Regions from separate parts of the Xenorhabdus sp. KJ12.1 genome, predicted to be linked through region 2. Evidence: predicted binding sites of a transcription regulator. Region 2 holds the regulator's gene; each other region holds the start of a gene.
What was found. Region 2 encodes PurR, which represses purine synthesis genes. Its sites were predicted from a motif close to CANGCAAACGTTTGCNTG; they were not measured.

Region 1 (3,291 bases), on a different contig from region 2:
TATTGAGCGGTCACCAATGGTGATCAGGAAAGTTTTCTCTGCTACTGCGGGTAAATGCAGAACACGTTTAACCGCCTCTGCCAAATCAATACCCTGACGCTCAAGCCCTTTTCCTTTTGCTTTCAGTGAATTCACATTTTTCAGCATCTTTGGTGTCTTACCAAGAAGCACATCCAATGGCATATCAATTGGCTGGTTATCGAAATGGCTATCATTCAACAACAGATGGCGCTCTTCTGTCGCTTCACCAATAACAGCATACGGCGCACGTTCCCGCTGGCAAATATCCTCGAACAGAGCAAGCTGCTCCGGCTCTACAGCTAATACATAACGTTCCTGAGACTCATTGCACCATACCTGTAATGGGCTCATCCCCGGTTCATCATTGAGGATATTACGCAGTTCAAAACGGCCTCCTCGTCCGCCGTCACTGACTAATTCTGGCATCGCATTTGACAACCCACCAGCACCAACATCGTGGATGAACAAAATCGGGTTATCATTGCCAAGCTGCCAACAGCAATCAATCACTTCCTGACAACGGCGTTCCATTTCTGCGTTATCACGCTGCACGGAGGCAAAATCCAGTTCTGCATCAGACTGACCAGATGTCATTGAAGAAGCCGCTCCGCCACCAAGGCCGATATTCATGCTTGGGCCACCCAGCACAATCAATTTGGCACCAACAGAAATCTCTCCTTTCTGGATGTGCTCTTCACGAATATTGCCGATTCCTCCGGCCAGCATGATCGGCTTATGATAGCCACGCAATTCAGTACCGTTATGGGATGTCACTTCTTCTTCATACGTTCTGAAATACCCTAATAACGCAGGACGGCCAAACTCATTATTAAATGCAGCGCCTCCCAAAGGGCCTTCCAGCATGATATCCAGCGCACTGACAATGCGCTCAGGTTTACCGAACTCTTCTTCCCACGGTTGTTCAAATCCGGGAATTTTCAGGTTAGAAACAGAAAAACCAACCAGCCCGGCTTTAGGTTTAGCCCCCCGGCCTGTAGCACCTTCATCACGGATTTCTCCGCCCGAACCTGTCGCCGCTCCCGGCCACGGAGAAATGGCAGTTGGATGGTTATGTGTTTCAACTTTCATCAATATATGGGCGGGTTCCTGATGATAATCGTACACACCATTTTCAGGATTAGGGAAAAAACGCCCCGCCTGAGAACCTTCCATAACAGCAGCGTTATCTTTATAAGCAGAAAAAACATGATCCGGCGTCTGTTCAAATGTATTTTTAATCATCTTAAACAGAGATTTTTCCTGTTCCTGACCATCAATCACCCAATCCGCATTGAAAATTTTATGGCGGCAATGTTCAGAATTTGCCTGTGCGAACATGTAGAGTTCAACATCAGTCGGGTTACGCTCTAATTTCTGGAAAGCACGCAGCAGATAGTCAATCTCATCCGCCGCCAATGCCAGCCCCAATTCAATATTGGCAGATTCCAATGCTGCGCGTCCTGATTGCAGAATATCAACCTGTTTCAACGGTGCTGGCTGTTGGTGAGAAAACAGCACTTCCGCCTGCTCAAACTGAGTAAACACGCGTTCCATCATACGATCGTGCAGTAAAGCCGACAGTGCCTGCCACTGCATATCATTCATTTCACCACATTGGATATAATAGGCAATCCCTCTTTCCAGACGGGCAATTTGTTTCAGCCCACAGTTATGAACTATCTCTGTCGCTTTTGAAGACCACGGTGATATCGTACCTGGCCGGGGAGTGACTAAAAATAGTTGACCTTTGGGTTCATGTTCAGCTAAAGAAGGACCATATTTTAATAGTCTGTTTAATTTTTCCTGTTCTTCTGCCGTAAGAGGTGAATTTATTTCCGCGAAATGGACATATTCCGCATAAATTTCTGTCACGGGAAGCTGTTGAGCCTGGCACTGGGAATGGAGCTTAGTAATACGAAACGCTGATAAAGCGGGCGAGCCACGCAGAATTTCCATAGTAATAGGTTCTCTCATCTTAGAAGCAAAGCCTGACTGATGCCTTAGGGGAAACGCCGACATTATAGAGGAATGTTCTCCTCGACGAAACCGTTTGCGTGAGCGTTAATTAATCTATCAACACATACAATGGACTTTTAAAACAGCTCCAATAAAGTTGCAGACTTCAATTTTGTTGCGCAAAATTCCTAAGTACTGGAAATTTAACCATGCTATTATCTGACTTTTCATACTGAGCCTAACCGTACTGACGAGAGATAACTGTTTGAGCAATATCAAGATAAATTATTTTGTCATCGTCATTATCGCACTCCTGTCTGCCACCATTATTGGCCTCAACATCAGTTGGCCTAATAAACAGCAGGAGCAAATAAACAGGATCTTGGCGCGGGGGGAACTTAGGGTTAGTACCATCAGTTCCCCTCTGATTTCACTTAATGATAAAAATGAACCTGTAGGATTTGATTATGATTTAGCCAAACGGTTTGCAGATTATCTGGGTGTCAAACTAAGCATTAAGTTTCGTTCTAACATTAACCAGCTTTTTGACGACTTAGATAATGACAAAGCTGATTTTTTAGCCGCAGGTCTTATCTACAATAAAGAAAGACTTAACCAGACGCGAACTGGCCCGGCCTATTACTCTGTATCTCAACAGTTGGTTTATCGTAAAGGTACGGTACGCCCGCGCTCATTTGCAGACCTGGCTGGCTCACTGGTTGTGAGCGCAGGTTCAGCTCATGTCAGTGAGCTGAAGCAATTGAAAGAAAAATCTTACCCAGAATTAAGCTGGGAAGAATCATCACATAGTAATACTCAGGAACTACTTGAGCAGGTTTCTGAGGGTAAAATTGATTATACCATCAGTGATTCTATCAGCCTTTCCCTGCAACAGCGGATCCATCCTAATCTGGCGATCGCTTTCGATGTCAGTGAAGACAAACCGCTGACTTGGTATTTAAAACGTAATGATGACTATAGCCTCTATTCAGCAATGCTGGATTTTTTCAACATGCTGACCGAAAACGGTATAACCTCACGGCTGGAAGATAAATACTTCAGCCATATTGGTTCATTCGATTACTTCGATACTATTTCATTTATTCGTGCAATCAACAAACTACTGCCGACATATCAGCCTATTTTTGAAAAATACGCTGGCTCTCTGGACTGGCGGTTAGTTGCAGCTATCGCATGGCAGGAATCACACTGGGATCCACTGGCAACCTCACCCACCGGAGTTCGCGGCATGATGATGCTGACCCGTCCGACAGCAGAATGGGCAGGAATCAAAGATCGCCTTGATCCGGAAGA
Region 2 (3,291 bases):
GGAAAGCGCAACTAATGGCATAATCATAGCGAAAACACGTTTCGTGCGTTCAGCATCATATCTGTCGACAACCAGAGCCTGCCAGGAAACGGCAGCAGAGCAGACCCCAACAGCCTGAATAAATCTCAGGACAAGTAATTGAGTCGCATCTGTTATCCAAAGTATGCCCAGACAGCTGAGGCAAAACAGGGACAAACCGATAATCAGAACAGGCTTTCTTCCCAGACGGTCGGAAAGTAATCCCCATAAAAGCTGAGCAACGGCAAAACCGCCGAGAAAAATGCTAAGACTTGCACTGATGGCACCTTTTGATGTGTTTAAATCTTTACTCATAGCATCAAAGGCGGGCAGATACATATCAATGGCTAAGTAGCCGAGCATACTCAGACCAGCAAGATAAAACATAAATGGAAGAGAGTTTTTATTTGTTGTCATTGTGTTAATAAATCGCGTTAGTCAATCGGTGTGGTAATTGATAAAGAAATATGGAGCTTATTTTATATGGCGTGATTTTTGATTGTGAAACGGTATTATTTGTACCATGCTATGAAAAAAATTAAAAGGAAGAAACATGTGGTCTGAATATTCTCTGGAAGTTGTTGATGCGGTGGCAAGAACAGGAAGTTTCAGTGCGGCTGCATCAGAGCTTCACCGTGTGCCTTCTGCTGTCAGTTATACGATAAAGCAACTTGAAGAATGGCTGGCAGTTTCTCTGTTCGAACGCCGTCACCGTGACGTAGAGTTAACTGAAGCAGGAGCTATTTTTGTTAAGGAAGCCCGTTCTGTTATCAAAAAAATGAATCATACCCGGCACCAATGTCAGCAGGTAGCAAACGGATGGCGAGGACAACTCAGTATCGCTGTTGATCAGGTTGTTAAACCAGAACGGACACGTCAGCTTATTCTGGATTTCTATCGTCATTTTCCGGATATTGAGTTATTTATCTATCCCGAAGTTTTTAATGGTGTATGGGATGCGCTGGTGGATGGGCGTGTTGATGTTGCTATTGGAGCAACACGTGCTTCTCCGGTTGGTGAGCGATACAGTTTCAGGGATATGGGTTTTATGCCATGGCTGTGTGTTGCCAGCCCTAAGCATGAGCTGGCGTTCGTAACGGAAAAATTAAATGATGACCAATTGCGGCCTTATGCCAGTTTATGTCTTGAGGATACATCACGAAGCCTGCCTAAACGTGATACATGGGCTTTAGATAATCAGCGGCGGCTGGTTGTTCCTGACTGGGAAGCGGGGTTATCCTGTTTAATGGAGGGATTGTGTGTGGGAATGGTACCTAAACACAGGGCATTACCGCTTATTCGCCAGGGAAAATTGAGTGTGCTTGAGCTTGAGCAGCCGTTACCTGATAGTCCGTGCTGTCTGACATGGTCACAAAAAAGCCATTCACCTGCATTAAGCTGGTTGCTTGAATATCTTGGTGATAACACAACGCTTAATGCTGAATGGCTACAAGAAGACTAACTGTTAGCGACGATAATCAATAAAAGGACCATCGGCAACAGAGCGACGCTCTACAAGACGTGGATGAACCTCGATGGTTTGAGCATCTTCACGTTTATTGATAATCCTATCAAGTAGCGTGGAGAAAGCCATTTGTCCCAGCCGTTCTTTAGGTTGATGAATGGTTGTCAGTGCTGGTGTGAAATAGCGTGCATTACGGATATTGTCATAACCAATGATGGAAATATCCTGAGGAACGCGTAAACCCATTTCATCGGCAGCACAAATAGCTCCCATTGCCATCACATCCCCGCCACAGAACACAGCGGTAGGGCGATGTTTCTGGTTTAAGATCTTACACATTGCCTGATAACCTGATTCAGGCTCAAAATCCCCCTGAACAACCCATTCATCCCGAATAGTGATATTGGCTTCTTTCAATGCCTTGAGAAAACCCTGATGACGTCCACCCCCTGTATTTCTGGCTAATGGGCCGGGAATGGAGGCAATATCACGATGCCCACGTTCAATCAAATACCGGCCAGCTAAATAACCACCGTGGAAGGCATTATCAATAATGGCATCCGTAAAGTCCCCTCTGGATTCCCCCCAATCCATGACAACCATAGGAATATTGCGATAATCCTCCAGCATCCCCAGCAACTGTTGAGGATATTCTGAACACATAACTAATAAACCATCTACACGCTTTTGCGCCAGCATCGCGAGATAAGCTTTTTGTTTGTCGAGGTTGTTATGGGAATTACATAAAATCAATGTATAGCCTTTGCTATAACAACTATTTTCGACAGACTCGATTATTTCAGCAAAATAGGGTGCTTCACTTGAGGTTGCCAATAACCCGATAGATTTTGTGTGGTTGACTTTTAAGCTTCGGGCAACGGCACTGGGAGAATAATTCAGTTCCTTAATGGCAGCCCATACTGCGGCCTTCGTATCTTCGGCGACGAAACGGGTTTTATTAATAACATGGGATACGGTTGTGGTTGAAACACCAGCGCGTTTAGCCACATCTTTAATCGTTGCCATGATAAAAAGGACTCCTGACCTTTTGGTCTAAATTTGTATACCCTTTATCTGGATATAGAACTTTGTTAATCATTTGCCAGTATTATATTTGTATATAGGAAGATAACTGGCAATAATTTAGCGAGAAACCGTGAATTTTGTCTGATCTAGCTCAAAAGTGAAAGCAGTAATCGATGCTATAAAGTATATGTATTAAATATCACAGTGCGATTTTTAATCTTTGAGATAAATAACCACTTAAAATTTATGATGTTGCTGAGTCTTAATTTTCACGATGAGGATGGTTTATGGATACAGATCTGAAATTGGGATTATTGACTGCCTGTAGTGCGTTAGTCATGATTGTTTTTCTGGCGAGTCTCTGTTTGATCGCTTGAGTCCGGAAATAACCTTAAGTCCAGAAATAATATTGTGGTGAAACGCCATCTATTTTTTCAAGGGGAAGTTTTTCACGATTCAGAAAGTATCCATGGATGAAACATGTGTGAAGAACCGGAAAAACTTACCCTTGTATTTAACTGATAGGCTAATTAAGCCAGATTTTCTTCCACAAACTGCCAGTTAACCAGAGCCCAAAAATGCTCCAGATATTGAGGACGTGCATTGCGGTAATCGATGTAATAAGCATGTTCCCAAACATCAACAGTCAGAACAGGCTTATCTTCACCAGTCAGCGGAGTTGCTGCATTGGAAGTATTAACGATAGCCAGGCTACCATCAGTTTTCTTGACCAGCCATGTCCAGCCGGAGCCGAAGTTTTTCAGGGCTGCATCAGTAAATTG
Region 3 (3,291 bases), on a different contig from region 2:
GGCTGGGTGGTCGTCTGGATGCCACTAATATTGTCGATGCAGATATTGCCGCTGTTACCAGCATTGCACTGGATCATACGGATTGGCTTGGCGCGGATCGTGAACATATCGGGCGCGAAAAAGCGGGTATTTTCCGTCATGGGCACTTTGCTGTCGTTGGCGAGCCGGATATGCCTCACTCCATTGCTGATGTTGCCGATGAACTGGGAGCAAAATTATTCTGCCGGGGTAAAGACTGGGATTTTGCCCAAGAAAAAGAGAGCTGGCACTGGCGCACAGTCGATAGACAATTTAACTCGTTGCCGATCCCTAACCTGCCATTAGCTAATGCTGCAACTGCACTGGGCGTCATTCATTGTCTGTTACAGCAGAATGATAAAGTCAGTCAGGCGATTAATGAACAGGCTATTCATGATGGCTTGAAGCGTGCCCAGTTACCGGGGCGTTTTCAAATCATAGGAGAAAAGCCGCGTATCATTCTGGATGTGGCACATAATCCCCATGCAGCCGGATATCTGGCACAAAAACTGGCGGAGTTATCCCGTTTACCGGGCAGTAAGGTACGGGGTGTTGTCGGCATGTTGCAGGATAAAGACATCGCGGGAACGCTGGTCTGTCTTAGCGGGCAAATTGACGAATGGTATTGTGCATCACTACATGAATTTCGTGGTGCAGAAGCGGCTGTGCTGGCTGAACACCTACCTGATGCCCGGATATTCCCGGACGTTGAACAGGCATGGCATCAGGCTATGGAAGAGGCATCAGAGCAGGATATTATCGTGGTCTGTGGTTCTTTCCATACGGTCGCTCATGTTATGGAGTCATTGGAGGAGATAAAGGGACGTGGCAAGTAAATTTCAAAATCGCTTAGTCGGAACCATCGTTCTTGTGGCACTGAGTGTCATCGTGCTGCCGATGCTGCTGGACGGCGATAAGAAATACAATGAGGAAAAATTCGCTTCTATACCATTAGTGCCTAAGCCGGGTGATGAAGAGAATATTGATTCGATTCCGCCACTGACACAAAGTATGCCGTCTGCACCTCCGGAAGGGGCTGCAGAGGCGATGCAGACACAAGTTCAGGAGCCGCAGCAAGATACGGATACATTTTTCGACTCTTCAGCCCCGGAATCAGTATCTGAGCCACCGGCAGCAACGGCAAGAGACACCGGAGAACAGGTAAAACCTGATCTTTCTGTTGTTCCTAAAACAGAAACCAAACCGCAGGTTAAGGTAGAGAATCGCACTGAAAGCCAGCCGGAAGTGAAACCCCGTGCTGCTGAACAGGCACCGCAGGCCGTTGCTTATGTTGTGCAGCTTGGGGCATTAAAAAATGCGGATAAAGTGAATGAAATTGTGGCTAGGCTACGTCTTTCAGGGCATCAGGTCTATACGGTTCCTTCTTCAGCAGTACAAGGCCAGTTAACCCGTATTTATGTCGGGCCGAATGCATCAAAACAGGCTTTGGGGTCTATTTTGCCTGAACTGAGAGAATTAACCGGCTTACAGGGGCAAATTAAAAATTACACGCCATAACATCATGCTGTTACATGCTGGGCTAAAACCCGCCGTGAAAGATCTGGAACCCTTCATAATGCACATAGCTTGTACAGGCAGATATGAACGGTTCCTTAAATTATTTTTAATAGCAGAGTGATAAATCTGCTACGCAAACGTTTTCGTTTTCTGTTAGAATGCGCCCGACCTGAAAGTCGGGAGCCTGTTTTGGATTAAAATATGGTCTGGATAGATTATACAATTATTGCCATTATTGGTTTCTCTGCACTGGTCAGCCTGATTAGAGGCTTTGTTCGTGAGGCACTTTCACTGATCACTTGGGGATGTGCTTTCTTTGTTGCAAGCCACTTCTATACTTACCTGGCGGTTTATTTTACCCGTCTTGGAGATGAGCTGGTGCGCAATGGGGTAGCGATTGCTATTTTATTCATTGCAACACTGATTGTTGGTGCAGTAGTAAATTATGTGATTGGTTCACTTGTTCAGCGAACAGGCTTATCAGGTACTGATCGGGTTCTGGGGATCTGTTTCGGGGCGTTGCGTGGTGTATTAATCGTTTCTGCCATTTTGTTTATTGCAGACTCATTTACTCCGCTTCCCCAAAGTGCGGACTGGAAACAGTCGCAGTTGATCCCTCAGTTCAGTCAAATTATCAGGTGGTTTTTTGACTACCTGCAAAACGCGTCGAGTTTCCTACCGGAGAAATAGCCTTCTCCGCCTGACTGATGAGGAAAGACTACATGTGCGGTATTGTTGGTATCGTTGGTTTTACATCGGTTAACCAGTCGATTTATGATGCATTGACGGTGCTTCAGCACCGTGGACAGGATGCAGCAGGTATTGCGACTATTGATGGTAACAATGAATTCCGTTTACGTAAGGCCAATGGTTTGGTTAAAGATGTGTTTGAAACAAAACACATGTTACGTTTACAAGGAACAATCGGAATTGGGCATGTCCGTTACCCGACAGCGGGCAGTTCCAGCGCTTCTGAAGCCCAGCCTTTTTATGTGAACTCACCTTTTGGTATCACATTGGCACATAACGGCAATCTGACAAACGCACCGGAACTGAAAAAAAGTCTGTTTGAAAATGCCCGTCGCCATGTCAACACAACGTCTGATTCTGAAATCCTGCTGAATATTTTTGCTGATGAGTTAACTCAATTTCCGCATTTCCCATTAGAGCCTGATGATATTTTTGCGGCAATTGCGGCAATGCACCGGAAAATCCGGGGAGCTTATGCCTGTGTCGCGATGATTATCGGGCATGGTTTAGTGGCTTTCCGTGATCCGAACGGGATTCGGCCTCTGGTATTAGGGAAACGTACACTGGCAGATGGCCGCAGTGAATATATGGTGGCATCGGAAAGTGTGGCACTGGATACCTTAGGGTTTGAGTTCCTGCGGGATGTCGCTTCAGGTGAGGCTATTTATATTACTGAACAGGGGCAATTATTTACTCGCCAGTGTGCAGAAACCCCCTCATTAACTCCCTGTCTGTTCGAATTTGTTTACCTTGCCCGACCAGATTCCTTTATAGATAAAATTTCCGTTTATAACGCCCGGTTACGGATGGGAAGAAAATTAGGGGAAAAAATAGCTCGTGAATGGGAAGATTTACAAATAGACGTTGTTATCCCTATTCCTGAAACTTCCTGTGATATAGCACTGGAAATCGCCCATATTCTGGATAAACCTTATCGTCAGGGGTTTGTTAAAAACCGTTATGTCGGGCGTACCTTCATTATGCCCGGCCAGCATGAACGCCGAA

Region 1: purL (phosphoribosylformylglycinamidine synthase) is a predicted target of PurR. The motif match lies at 2,061-2,078, and genes of this name have one in related genera.
Region 3: cvpA (colicin V production protein) is a predicted target of PurR. The motif match lies at 1,667-1,684, and genes of this name have one in related genera.

The regions. Positions count from the first base shown of each region.
Region 1 covers NZ_CAWNQH010000059.1:88,800-92,090, forward strand. Annotated here, with positions in the region: gene purL (phosphoribosylformylglycinamidine synthase) at 1-1,977, opposite strand, end outside; gene mltF (membrane-bound lytic murein transglycosylase MltF) at 2,243-3,291, shown strand, end outside.
Region 2 covers NZ_CAWNQH010000001.1:94,617-97,907, reverse strand. Annotated here, with positions in the region: gene punC (purine nucleoside transporter PunC) at 1-435, opposite strand, end outside; gene punR (DNA-binding transcriptional activator PunR) at 572-1,480, shown strand; gene purR (HTH-type transcriptional repressor PurR) at 1,484-2,509, opposite strand; gene sodB (superoxide dismutase [Fe]) at 3,040-3,291, opposite strand, start outside.
Region 3 covers NZ_CAWNQH010000061.1:183,820-187,110, reverse strand. Annotated here, with positions in the region: gene folC (bifunctional tetrahydrofolate synthase/dihydrofolate synthase) at 1-854, shown strand, start outside; gene dedD (cell division protein DedD) at 844-1,536, shown strand; gene cvpA (colicin V production protein) at 1,738-2,226, shown strand; gene purF (amidophosphoribosyltransferase) at 2,259-3,291, shown strand, end outside.